DNA from 3 places in the Pantoea sp. X-Soil-YNGN-785 genome. Region 2 is predicted to be linked to each of the others. Evidence: riboswitches for the same ligand, from Rfam matches in the RefSeq annotation. Region 2 holds a riboswitch; each other region holds the start of a gene.

Region 1 (3,254 bases), on a different replicon from region 2:
AGAGATCGTGGCGCTTTACCGACGCGCGGCGGAAAATGCAAAAGAGGCCGGTTTTGACGGTGTGGAACTGCATTCTGCCAACGGTTATCTGATTAACCAGTTTATTTCGGAGCACACTAACTTCCGCACGGATGAATATGGCGGCTCAGCAGAGAATCGTCTGCGTTTCCTGCGTGAAGTTGTTGAGGCGGTCAGCGCGGTATTTGGCAGCCACCGTGTTGGCGTGCGGTTTGCGCCATTGTTTTCGAGTACTGACGAAGAGCGCGTCTATCTTGGCCTGGTTGAAAGCGATCCCCATGCGACCTATATCCGCGCCGCGGAGTTGCTGAATGAGCTGGAAGTTGGCTATCTCTCTATTGCCGAAGCGGACTGGGATAATAGCCCGGATATGCCAGAGAGTTTCCGGGTTGCGCTGCGGGAAACATTCCGTTCTCCGATCATCTATTCTGGTCGCTACACGGCGGAAAAAGCACAGCATATGCTTGATAAAGGCTGGGGCGATCTGGCGGGTTTTGGCCGCTCGTTTATTGCGAATCCCGATTTGCCGGCACGCATTAAAGCAGGTTATCCGCTGAATCCCGTCGATCACGCTTCCCTGTATGGCGGCACTGAGAAAGGCTATACTGACTATCCTGTTTTTCAATCCTGATCTTATGTGAGGCGGCATGTCCCCCGAAAATGCCCTGAAGTTACTGTCCAACCCGACCCGGGTGGCAGTACTAAAGTGGCTTAAAAATCCTGACGAAGCGTTTGCGGGCTATTCTCAGCTCTATCCCTTCGCTCAGTATGGCGTCTGTGCCACCCTCATCCAGGACAAGGCGGGCTTATCACAGCCCGCTACTTCGTTATGCCTGAAAGCCCTGCACAATGCGGGGCTGGTCGAAGCCAGCAAAGTCGGGAAGTGGACCTATTATCGCCGCGCTGAACCACGTATTCGTGAAATAACCGACGTGGTGACACAATCGCTGCAGGCGCTTTAGGGCGCCTGCCGTTTCAGCACTTCTCTGTTATCTTATCTGCGAATGCTGAGTCTTTGCACTTACAGTAAACGCCTGCACCTATCCCCCGGATTTCTGACTCGTCTTCACGCACGCGGCTTGACGAAGCTGCCCGCTTAACTTACAACTAAAGCCGTCAGGGGAGTCTCGCCAGAGAGACTGAGAGGCTAATAGCGCAGTGCGCGGCTTAGCGACCCTTAGAACCTGACCCAGTTGATACTGGCGTAGGAAGACGGGTATCGCATCCGATACTTGCCGCAGGCGCGCGTTCGCGACGTCTTTGCCTATTCCCTCTGTATCACGGGTCTTCGTTAACCGATAACGAGGCCAAAGTGAAACATCTCATTCTTAATCACTCTCTTCCTCTCCGGTGGGCACCATGAGCCGCTGGTCGGTGCTGGGCAGCGGCGTTGCCGGGCTGTGTGTCGCCACGCTACTGCTGGAACGGGGAGAAGCCGTTGAAGTCATTACGCAGCCTGACTGTCGTGCCGCCTCGCACTGGGCGGGGGGCATGCTTGCGCCCTGGTGCGAAGCAGAAAGCGCGCCACACCAGGTCATCGAATGGGGCCAGCACGCTGCCGGATGGTGGGCGAAACGCGTCGACGGCGTGGAGCAGCAGGGCACGCTGGTGGTTGCGCCACCGCGTGACAGCCGCGAACTGACGCGCTTCGCCAGCATGACGCAGCAGCATCAGTGGGTCGCCCCCGGTGACATCGAACCGGCGCTGGAAAATCGCTTTGCCCGCGGCCTGTTCTTTGCTGCAGAGGCGCATCTTGATCCGCGCTGCGCACTGCAGCAACTGCGCGTCACACTGCACGAGGCGGGCATACCCTTTCACAGCGGCAAACCCGGCGGCAAAATCATCGACTGCCGCGGCATCCACGCTCTTGATCAGCAGCCCGCTCTGCGCGCCGTGCGGGGCGAAATGTTGATCCTGCATACGCATGACGTTCAGCTCTCCCGTCCGGTCCGTTTGCTGCATCCGCGCTTTCCCTGCTATCTGGTGCCGCGTGCCGGAGGCCACTTCATGCTTGGAGCCACCATGGTCGAAAGTCACGACAGCAGCCCGATCAGCGCCAGGGCGATGATGGAGCTGCTGAGCGCGGCTTACAGTCTGCATCCGGCGCTGGCTGAAGCACGGATCGTAGAGAGCGGCACCGGTCTGCGTCCCGCCTACCGCCAGAACCTGCCGGAAGTCCGCTATGAAAATGGGCGCTTCTCGTTAAACGGGCTGTACCGCCACGGCTTTTTACTGGCCCCGATTATGGCTGAAAAACTCATGCTGCAACTCACTCAGGAGATGACTCATGCGAGTTCAACTTAATGGACGCACGATTGAAACCAGCGCAACAACGCTGGCGGAACTTATGGCGGAGCAGCAGATCGACCCGCGCACCGTCGCCACCGCACTGAACGGTGAGTTTGTGCCGCGCAGCCGTTATGTCAGCCAGCAGCTTCAAGCGGGCAGCCAGCTGGAAATCCTGTCACCGATGCAGGGAGGTTAACCATGTTCTATCAATTCACTCCGCAATCCCGTTTTCTGCTTGGCACCGCCGGATATCCGTCACCCGACATTCTGCATCAGGCTATCGATGCATCAGGTGCGGAGATAATTACCGTCAGTCTGCGTCGTGAAGGCAGCGAAGGCGGTGCCTTTCGCACGCTGTTGCAGCGGCTCAACAAACGGATTCTGCCGAATACCGCGGGCTGCCATACGGTAAAAGAGGCGGTGACGACGGCACAGATGGCGCGTGAACTGTTCGACACGCCGTGGATCAAGCTGGAAGTGATTGGTCATGCCGACACGCTGCAGCCCGATCCCTTTGCGCTGGTTGAAGCGGCCCGGATCCTCTGCGCTGATGGCTTCCAGGTCTTTCCCTACACCACCGAAGATCTGATTGTCGGCGAGAAGCTGCTGGAAGCGGGTTGTGAAGTGCTGATGCCCTGGGGCGCGCCAATTGGTTCCGGCCAGGGGCTGCGCAACATCGAGGGACTCCGCGCCATGCGTGCGTGGTTTAAAGATGTGCCGCTGATAATTGATGCGGGCATCGGTGCGCCAGGCCAGGCGGCGCAGGCGATGGAGATGGGTTTTGATGGCGTGCTGCTAAACACCGCGGTGGCGAAAGCACGCGATCCGGTGCGGATGGCGGGTGCCTTTGCCGCCGCGATCCACGGCGGGCATGAGGCGTTTCAGGCGGGATTGATGGAGCAGCGTGACATGGCGTCAGCTTCAACACCCATTTTTGGTCTGGCACA
Region 2 (3,254 bases):
TCAGCAGGCCGAACACCGCGACCAGCACCGGCAGCACCAGCGTCATGGCGCACAGGCGCAGCAGCAGTTGGCGGCCTGGGAAGCTGCGTCGATAGAGCGCCCGCGCCAGCGGTACTGCAGGCAGCAGCGACAGCAGGGCGGAGAGCAGCGCCTGAGCGAAAGAGAACGCGATAACGTGATGCAGGTAGTCATCCTGCAGCACGCCGCGTAAGTCCGTGTCCGGTGCGGCGCTCCAGAGTGCACCGAAGGCCAGAAACGCCACGAGTGTCAGTAACACCGTGGCGAGGGAACCGGGGATCAGCCAGCGCGGCATCAGCGGCTGACGGCGCGTTGCCACTGGCTAATCCAGCCCGAACGCTGGCTGGCAACCTCTTCCGGCGAGAACTGCAGTGCGATGGAAGGCACGCTGAGCGCCGCGAAACCCGCTGGCAGTGGCGTGTCGATCACCGGGTACATCCAGTTGCCGGTGGGGATAGTGCGCTGGAAGTCAGGCGAGACCATAAATTTCATGAACTGCTGTGCCAGCGCCGGCTGCTTGCTGCTGGCTAACTGCGCGGCCACTTCAACCTGCAGATAGTGTCCTTCGGCAAAGGACGCGGCAGCGTAGTTCTCTTTCTTCTCTTCGATAATGTGATAAGCCGGTGAGGTGGTGTAGCTCAGCACCAGATCGCCTTCACCCTTCAGGAACAGGCCATAGGCTTCACTCCAGCCTTTAGTGACCGTCACAGTTTTCTGCGCCAGCTTTTGCCACGCCTGCGGAGCCTGATCGCCATAGACCTTCTGCATCCATAGCAGCAGACCTAAGCCGGGCGTGCTGGTGCGGGGATCTTCGTAGATCACCCGCCACTTCTCCGGGCTGTCGACCAGCTCTTTCAGGCTTTTTGGCGGATTTTTCAGCCGGGTTTTGTCATAGACAAAGGCGAAGTAGCCATAATCGAACGGCACGAAGGTGGTGTTGTGCCAGCCATCGGGCAGTTTTAATGTCGAGGTGTCGACCTGACTTTCGGCAAACAGGCCGGTTTTCTGCGCCGCCTGCACCAGATTGTTATCCAGCCCCAGCACCACATCGGCTTTGCTGTTTTTGCCTTCCATGCGGACGCGGTTCAGCAGCGAGACGCCATCTTCCAGCGTGACGAATTTCAGCTCGCAGTCGCACTGGGCTTCAAAGGCTTTTTTCACTGCCGGGCCAGGGCCCCAGTCGGCGGAGAAGGAGTCGTAGGTGTAGACCGTGAGAACTGGTTTTGCCGCCAGAACGGGGGCGGAGAGTAACAGCAGCACCGGCAGAACTTTGTTTAACACTTTGCGCTCCTTCAGGAGAATAGGGGATGAGTCGCAAAGGATCTGAGCACAGAGGCCTCTCAAATCCCTACGTCGGTATTAACCGAATCAGGTTCGACGGGTCTCTCTCAGCGGCTTGCTTGTGGCAGGCCGCACCCCGTTGAGAACGTCACATTCTAGTCATTTCAGCGCCGGGGCGAAAGCGTCACAGCGCCGGTGGCGCGAACCAGGCCGATTTAAAATCAAACCAGCCCAGCGTATTCATCCGCACGCCGCGCATGCTGCGCTGTCCTTCCAGTAGCAGCCAGTGGTGAAACAGCGGATGCAAACCGGCTTCTTCGACTAACTGCTTGCTCCATTCGGCCAGCGGCAGTGTTTTCTCACGCCAGCGGGCCGCATCGCCATGCCAGTCGATCGGCAGGCAGTGATGCAGCAGCGGGATCTCATAAAGCTGCGCGAACAGGGAGTAATTCAGCGGCAGGGTAAAGTTCACGCTGCCCAGCCAGATATCACTTTCCGCCTCGCCCTGATACCAGCTTTCGTAGCTGATCTCGCGTGTCTCCAGCGTGACGCCATGCGCTGCCAGCAGCGGACGCAGCGCGTTGGCGATGCCCTCATGCTCCACATGCTGACTGTACCAGGTCAGCGTCAGATGGGTTAAGCCGGGCGGTTTTTCCACGGGCGTCAGATCACGGCGATGATGCCAGCGCGGCAGCAGACCATACGCCGGAAACCAGTAGCGCTGATAGCCGACGCCGGCATGATTGAGCAGGGCAATGGGGTTAAACAGGTAGCTGACCCAGCGCCGCACCGCCTCGTTGCGACCCTGCTCTGAACGCTGATCGAACAGCAGATAGTAGCAGCCCTCTTCAAGGCGGCTCTCCTCCTGAACTTCATCGACGCTGTCGCCCTGCAGTCGGACACCGGCATAGACCAGCTCATTGCTGATGTCGGGCAGGACCCAGATAGAGACATCATCAATCAGGGCGCGAAAACCGAAGTAGTCATCAAACGCTTCGATTTTCAGCTGGCTCTCCTGATTGCGGATCACCCGGTAGGGACCGGTGCCAACAGGCTGACGGGCAAAATCACGCAGTGTCGGCCATTCGCGCGGCAGGATCATCGCACTGACGCTGCCGAGCAGCCAGGGTAATCCCTCGTCGGGCTGGCTTAAACGGATATCCAGCGTCCAGGGGGCAGGCGAGTCAATCTGCGCGATATGGGAAAAGAGTGGATGGGCGCGCTGACGCTCCAGCGTGGCGAGCACATCCTCCATCTCCAGTTCTCTGCCGTGATGGAAGCGAATCGCCGGACGCACAAAGAAGCGCCAGTGAAGTGGGGAAGTCTGCTGCCAGTGGTGCGCAATATCGGGTTCGATTTCCCCGTTTTCCTCATTTATCCGCGTCAGGCCGTTAAAAATCTGTCGCGCAATATGCGTTTCCGAGCGCCGCAGCGGCGAACCGGGCAGCAGGTTAAGCAGCGGACGATAGTAGAGCACCCGCAGGATATGCTTGCCCTGGCGGAAACTGCGCCCCAGGTGTGCCCCAATCATCTGCCGCACCTGGTTTTTATCGCCCACCAGCTGGACCAGTTGATCGATGCGATCCTGTTCCAGCAGATCCTCAGCACGCTGCTGCTGCAACGCCAGACCGGTGTAGCAGAAGGTGAGTTGCGATCGCCTGCCGCGGCCGGCTTCCGCCTGCCAGATCAGCCATCCTGCAGCCTGCATCCGGTTGAGCAGATTACGCATATGACGGCGAGAGCAATGCAGCAGGTCAGCCAGTTCGCTGAGGGTAATCTCCTGCGTTTGCCCCTGGCAGCTCTGCCACAGGCGAATGAACTGCTGCTTCAGACGTGATGAGGACATAAAAGAGGAACTCCCGGTGAAAAGCGCTCTGTTTTTTCTGCCCCATTTTAAGAGCAAACTTTGCGCTATGGGAAGAGCGGGAGGCATTCAGCAGTGAATGGCGTTCGAC
Region 3 (3,254 bases), 450 kb from region 2:
ATGAGAACGGTAGAATTCCGCCAGCTGTACACCGCGACCCACCAGCTGAAACAGCTCCACATCCTGATCGATCAGCTGTCGCACGGAGAACATATCGGAAGAACGCGGCTCACAAATCAGCCAGACTTTTTCGCCCTGCCATTCACCAATGGTCCGGGCCTTACTGCCGGTTAAACCAAATTTTTCGGCGTTTCCGTGGGGTAAATCACCTTGTGGCAACCAAAGTTTCTGTTCATGGCTGACAATCCACCATCCAGCGTCTACGCTTGAGATTTCGCATTGCATTTATTTCGTCATCCTTAGCGTCAACCCGCACGCTGAAGCCCTGATGTTAAGTGTGTAGATAAACAACTATAACTCACATGGAGTTAGATATGCTTAACCAGTTAGACGTCCTGGCTGAACGCGTAGGTGGCAGTAATGAACTGGTCGATTCGTGGCTTGAAGCACGCCGCCAGCTACTGGTGACCTATTATCACCTGGTCGGTCTTAAACCTAAAAAAGAGGCGCTGACGCGTCTTGACGAGCAGGCGCTCGACAACTTCTGTCACGGCCTGGTCGACTATCTTTCTGCCGGTCACTTCAGTATCTATGAGCGCGTAATCAGCGAAATGAGTGGCGACAGCCCGATGATCGCTGCCGCGCAGATCTACCCTCCGCTGGAAGCGAATACTGAGCGTCTGATGCAGCTGTATGACGGTCACCTGCAGCAGGCGATTGACGATGAAAACTGCATGACCTTCCAGCAGGCACTCTCCGAAGTGGGCGAAGTGCTGGAATCACGCTTTACGCTGGAAGATAAGCTGATCCAGCTGGCCTGGGATAACCAGCTTGCTACGCCGCCAGTGGCGAATGACAGCCATATCGCGCGTCCGGCTTGATGGTTAACAACGGCAAAGGGCTTGAGATTATCCCGTAGCCCTTTTATGCTGAACAGGTTCTGAGGAGTACTCTCCAGAGAACCTTTGTTATTTTAGCGTTGAAATGTAAGGTTTTTACGCCCGGGTCTGTTATCAGACACCCGCGTAAAAACTGCTTCTTGTCGGAGTGCCCAGTTGGGCTGAGACCGTTAATTCGGGATCCGCGGAACCTGACCAGGTTAGAACCTGCGTAGGGAACAAGAGTAAAAATTCTCTGTATGCCAGCATGCCTGTGCTGTCTATACGGTTACTCCTTCCGAACTCCGGACAAGCATCGTTCCCCTTTAACAGGAAGATTGCTATGTCTGACCCAAAAATGACCCGTCGTGAACAACGTGCCCAGGCGCAGGAATTTATCGATTCCCTGCAAAGCGGCAGTGCTTTTCCCCAGTCCCGTCGCATCTGGATTACCGGCAGCCGGGAAGATATTCGCGTGCCGATGCGTGAAATCACCCTAAGCCCGACCCACATCGGCGGCACCAAAGAACAGCCTCTCTATGAGCAAAATGAAGCGGTGCCGGTCTATGACACGGCGGGTGCTTATGGTGATCCCGCGGCGCAGATCGATGTGCATCGTGGTCTGGAAAAGCTGCGCGCTCGCTGGATTGCTGAACGCGACGACAGTGAGCTTCTCGAACAGAACAGCTCGGGCTATACCCAGCAGCGGCTGGCTGACGAGGGGCTGGATCATCTGCGCTTCGATCACCTTCCGACACCGCGCCGCGCCCGTGCAGGCCGCCGTGTCACGCAACTGCACTATGCCCGTCAGGGCAGGATTACCCCGGAAATGGAGTTCATCGCCCTGCGGGAAAACATGGGCCGTGAGCGAATCCGCAGTGAGGTGCTGCTGCAACAGCATCCGGGACACAGTTTTGGCGCACATCTGCCCGCCGACATCACCCCCGAGTTTGTCCGTCAGGAGGTCGCTGCCGGACGCGCCATCATCCCTGCCAATATCAATCACCCGGAATCGGAGCCGATGATCATTGGTCGTAACTTCCTGGTTAAGGTCAACGCCAATATCGGTAACTCGGCAGTCACCTCTTCTATCGAGGAAGAAGTGGAAAAGCTGGTCTGGTCGACCCGCTGGGGTGCCGATACGGTGATGGATCTCTCTACCGGTCGCTATATTCATGAAACGCGAGAATGGATTTTGCGAAACAGCCCGGTGCCCATCGGTACCGTGCCGATCTATCAGGCGCTGGAAAAAGTGAATGGCGTGGCTGAGGCGCTGAACTGGGAAATATTCCGGGACACGCTGCTGGAGCAGGCGGAACAGGGCGTCGATTACTTCACTATCCACGCGGGCGTGCTGCTGCGTTATGTCCCGATGACGGCGAAACGTCTCACCGGGATCGTGTCGCGGGGGGGATCGATCATGGCCAAATGGTGCCTGTCGCATCATCAGGAGAGCTTCCTGTATGAGCACTTCCGGGAGATCTGTGAAATCTGCGCCGCTTACGATGTCTCCCTGTCGCTGGGCGATGGTCTGCGTCCGGGTTCGATTCAGGATGCCAACGATGAGGCGCAGTTTGCCGAACTGCGAACCCTGGGTGAACTGACGCGTATTGCCTGGGAGTATGACGTTCAGGTGATGATTGAAGGTCCGGGACATGTGCCGATGCATATGATCCGCCGTAATATGACCGAACAGCTCGACCTGTGCGATGAAGCCCCCTTCTACACGCTTGGCCCGCTGACCACTGACATCGCGCCCGGCTACGACCACTTCACCTCGGGTATCGGTGCCGCCATGATTGGCTGGTTTGGTTGCGCCATGCTGTGCTACGTCACGCCCAAAGAGCATCTGGGTCTGCCGAACAAAGAGGACGTGAAGCAGGGATTGATCACCTACAAAATCGCGGCGCATGCTGCCGATCTGGCGAAAGGCCACCCCGGTGCGCAGATCCGTGATAACGCCATGTCCAAAGCGCGCTTTGAATTCCGCTGGGAAGATCAGTTTAACCTGGCGCTGGATCCCCATACGGCAAGGGCGATGCATGATGAAACCCTGCCGCAGGAGTCGGGCAAGGTGGCCCATTTCTGCTCAATGTGCGGCCCCAAATTCTGCTCAATGAAAATTTCCCAGGAGGTGCGCGAGTTTGCGGCACGCCAGGATGCCCGTGCCGAGCCGGTTGAAGTTGGCATGGCGCAGATGTCAGATCGTTTCCGCAGCCGCGGCAGTGAGCTCTATCACCCTGCCGATGCCATTAAGGAGGAGTAAGGATGCCTGCATTTCCCGCTACCGCCCCGCGTCTGGGACTTTATCCGGTGGTTGATAGCCCCGAGTGGCTCGAACGCCTGCTGGAGATGGGCGTTCGCACGCTGCAGCTG

The links. Region 2 has a riboswitch for thiamine pyrophosphate ahead of thiB (thiamine ABC transporter substrate binding subunit). Riboswitches for the same ligand answer to the same signal wherever they lie in the genome.
Region 1: linked by a shared signal. The riboswitch ahead of AC6I8E_RS20860 (FAD-dependent oxidoreductase) and the one ahead of thiB (thiamine ABC transporter substrate binding subunit) in region 2 are both predicted to bind thiamine pyrophosphate.
Region 3: linked by a shared signal. The riboswitch ahead of thiC (phosphomethylpyrimidine synthase ThiC) and the one ahead of thiB (thiamine ABC transporter substrate binding subunit) in region 2 are both predicted to bind thiamine pyrophosphate.

What each region holds. Positions count from the first base shown of each region.
Region 1 covers NZ_AP035943.1:472,987-476,240, reverse strand. The annotation lists gene AC6I8E_RS20870 (alkene reductase) at 1-649, shown strand, start outside; gene AC6I8E_RS20865 (ArsR/SmtB family transcription factor) at 666-980, shown strand; TPP riboswitch at 1,127-1,246, shown strand; gene AC6I8E_RS20860 (FAD-dependent oxidoreductase) at 1,378-2,322, shown strand; gene thiS (sulfur carrier protein ThiS) at 2,306-2,503, shown strand; gene AC6I8E_RS20850 (thiazole synthase) at 2,506-3,254, shown strand, end outside.
Region 2 covers NZ_AP035942.1:700,492-703,745, forward strand. The annotation lists gene thiP (thiamine/thiamine pyrophosphate ABC transporter permease ThiP) at 1-337, opposite strand, end outside; gene thiB (thiamine ABC transporter substrate binding subunit) at 313-1,299, opposite strand; TPP riboswitch at 1,346-1,448, opposite strand; gene sgrR (HTH-type transcriptional regulator SgrR) at 1,484-3,145, opposite strand.
Region 3 covers NZ_AP035942.1:245,931-249,184, reverse strand. The annotation lists gene nudC (NAD(+) diphosphatase) at 1-285, opposite strand, end outside; gene AC6I8E_RS01090 (Rsd/AlgQ family anti-sigma factor) at 375-881, shown strand; TPP riboswitch at 1,034-1,134, shown strand; gene thiC (phosphomethylpyrimidine synthase ThiC) at 1,222-3,144, shown strand; gene thiE (thiamine phosphate synthase) at 3,147-3,254, shown strand, end outside.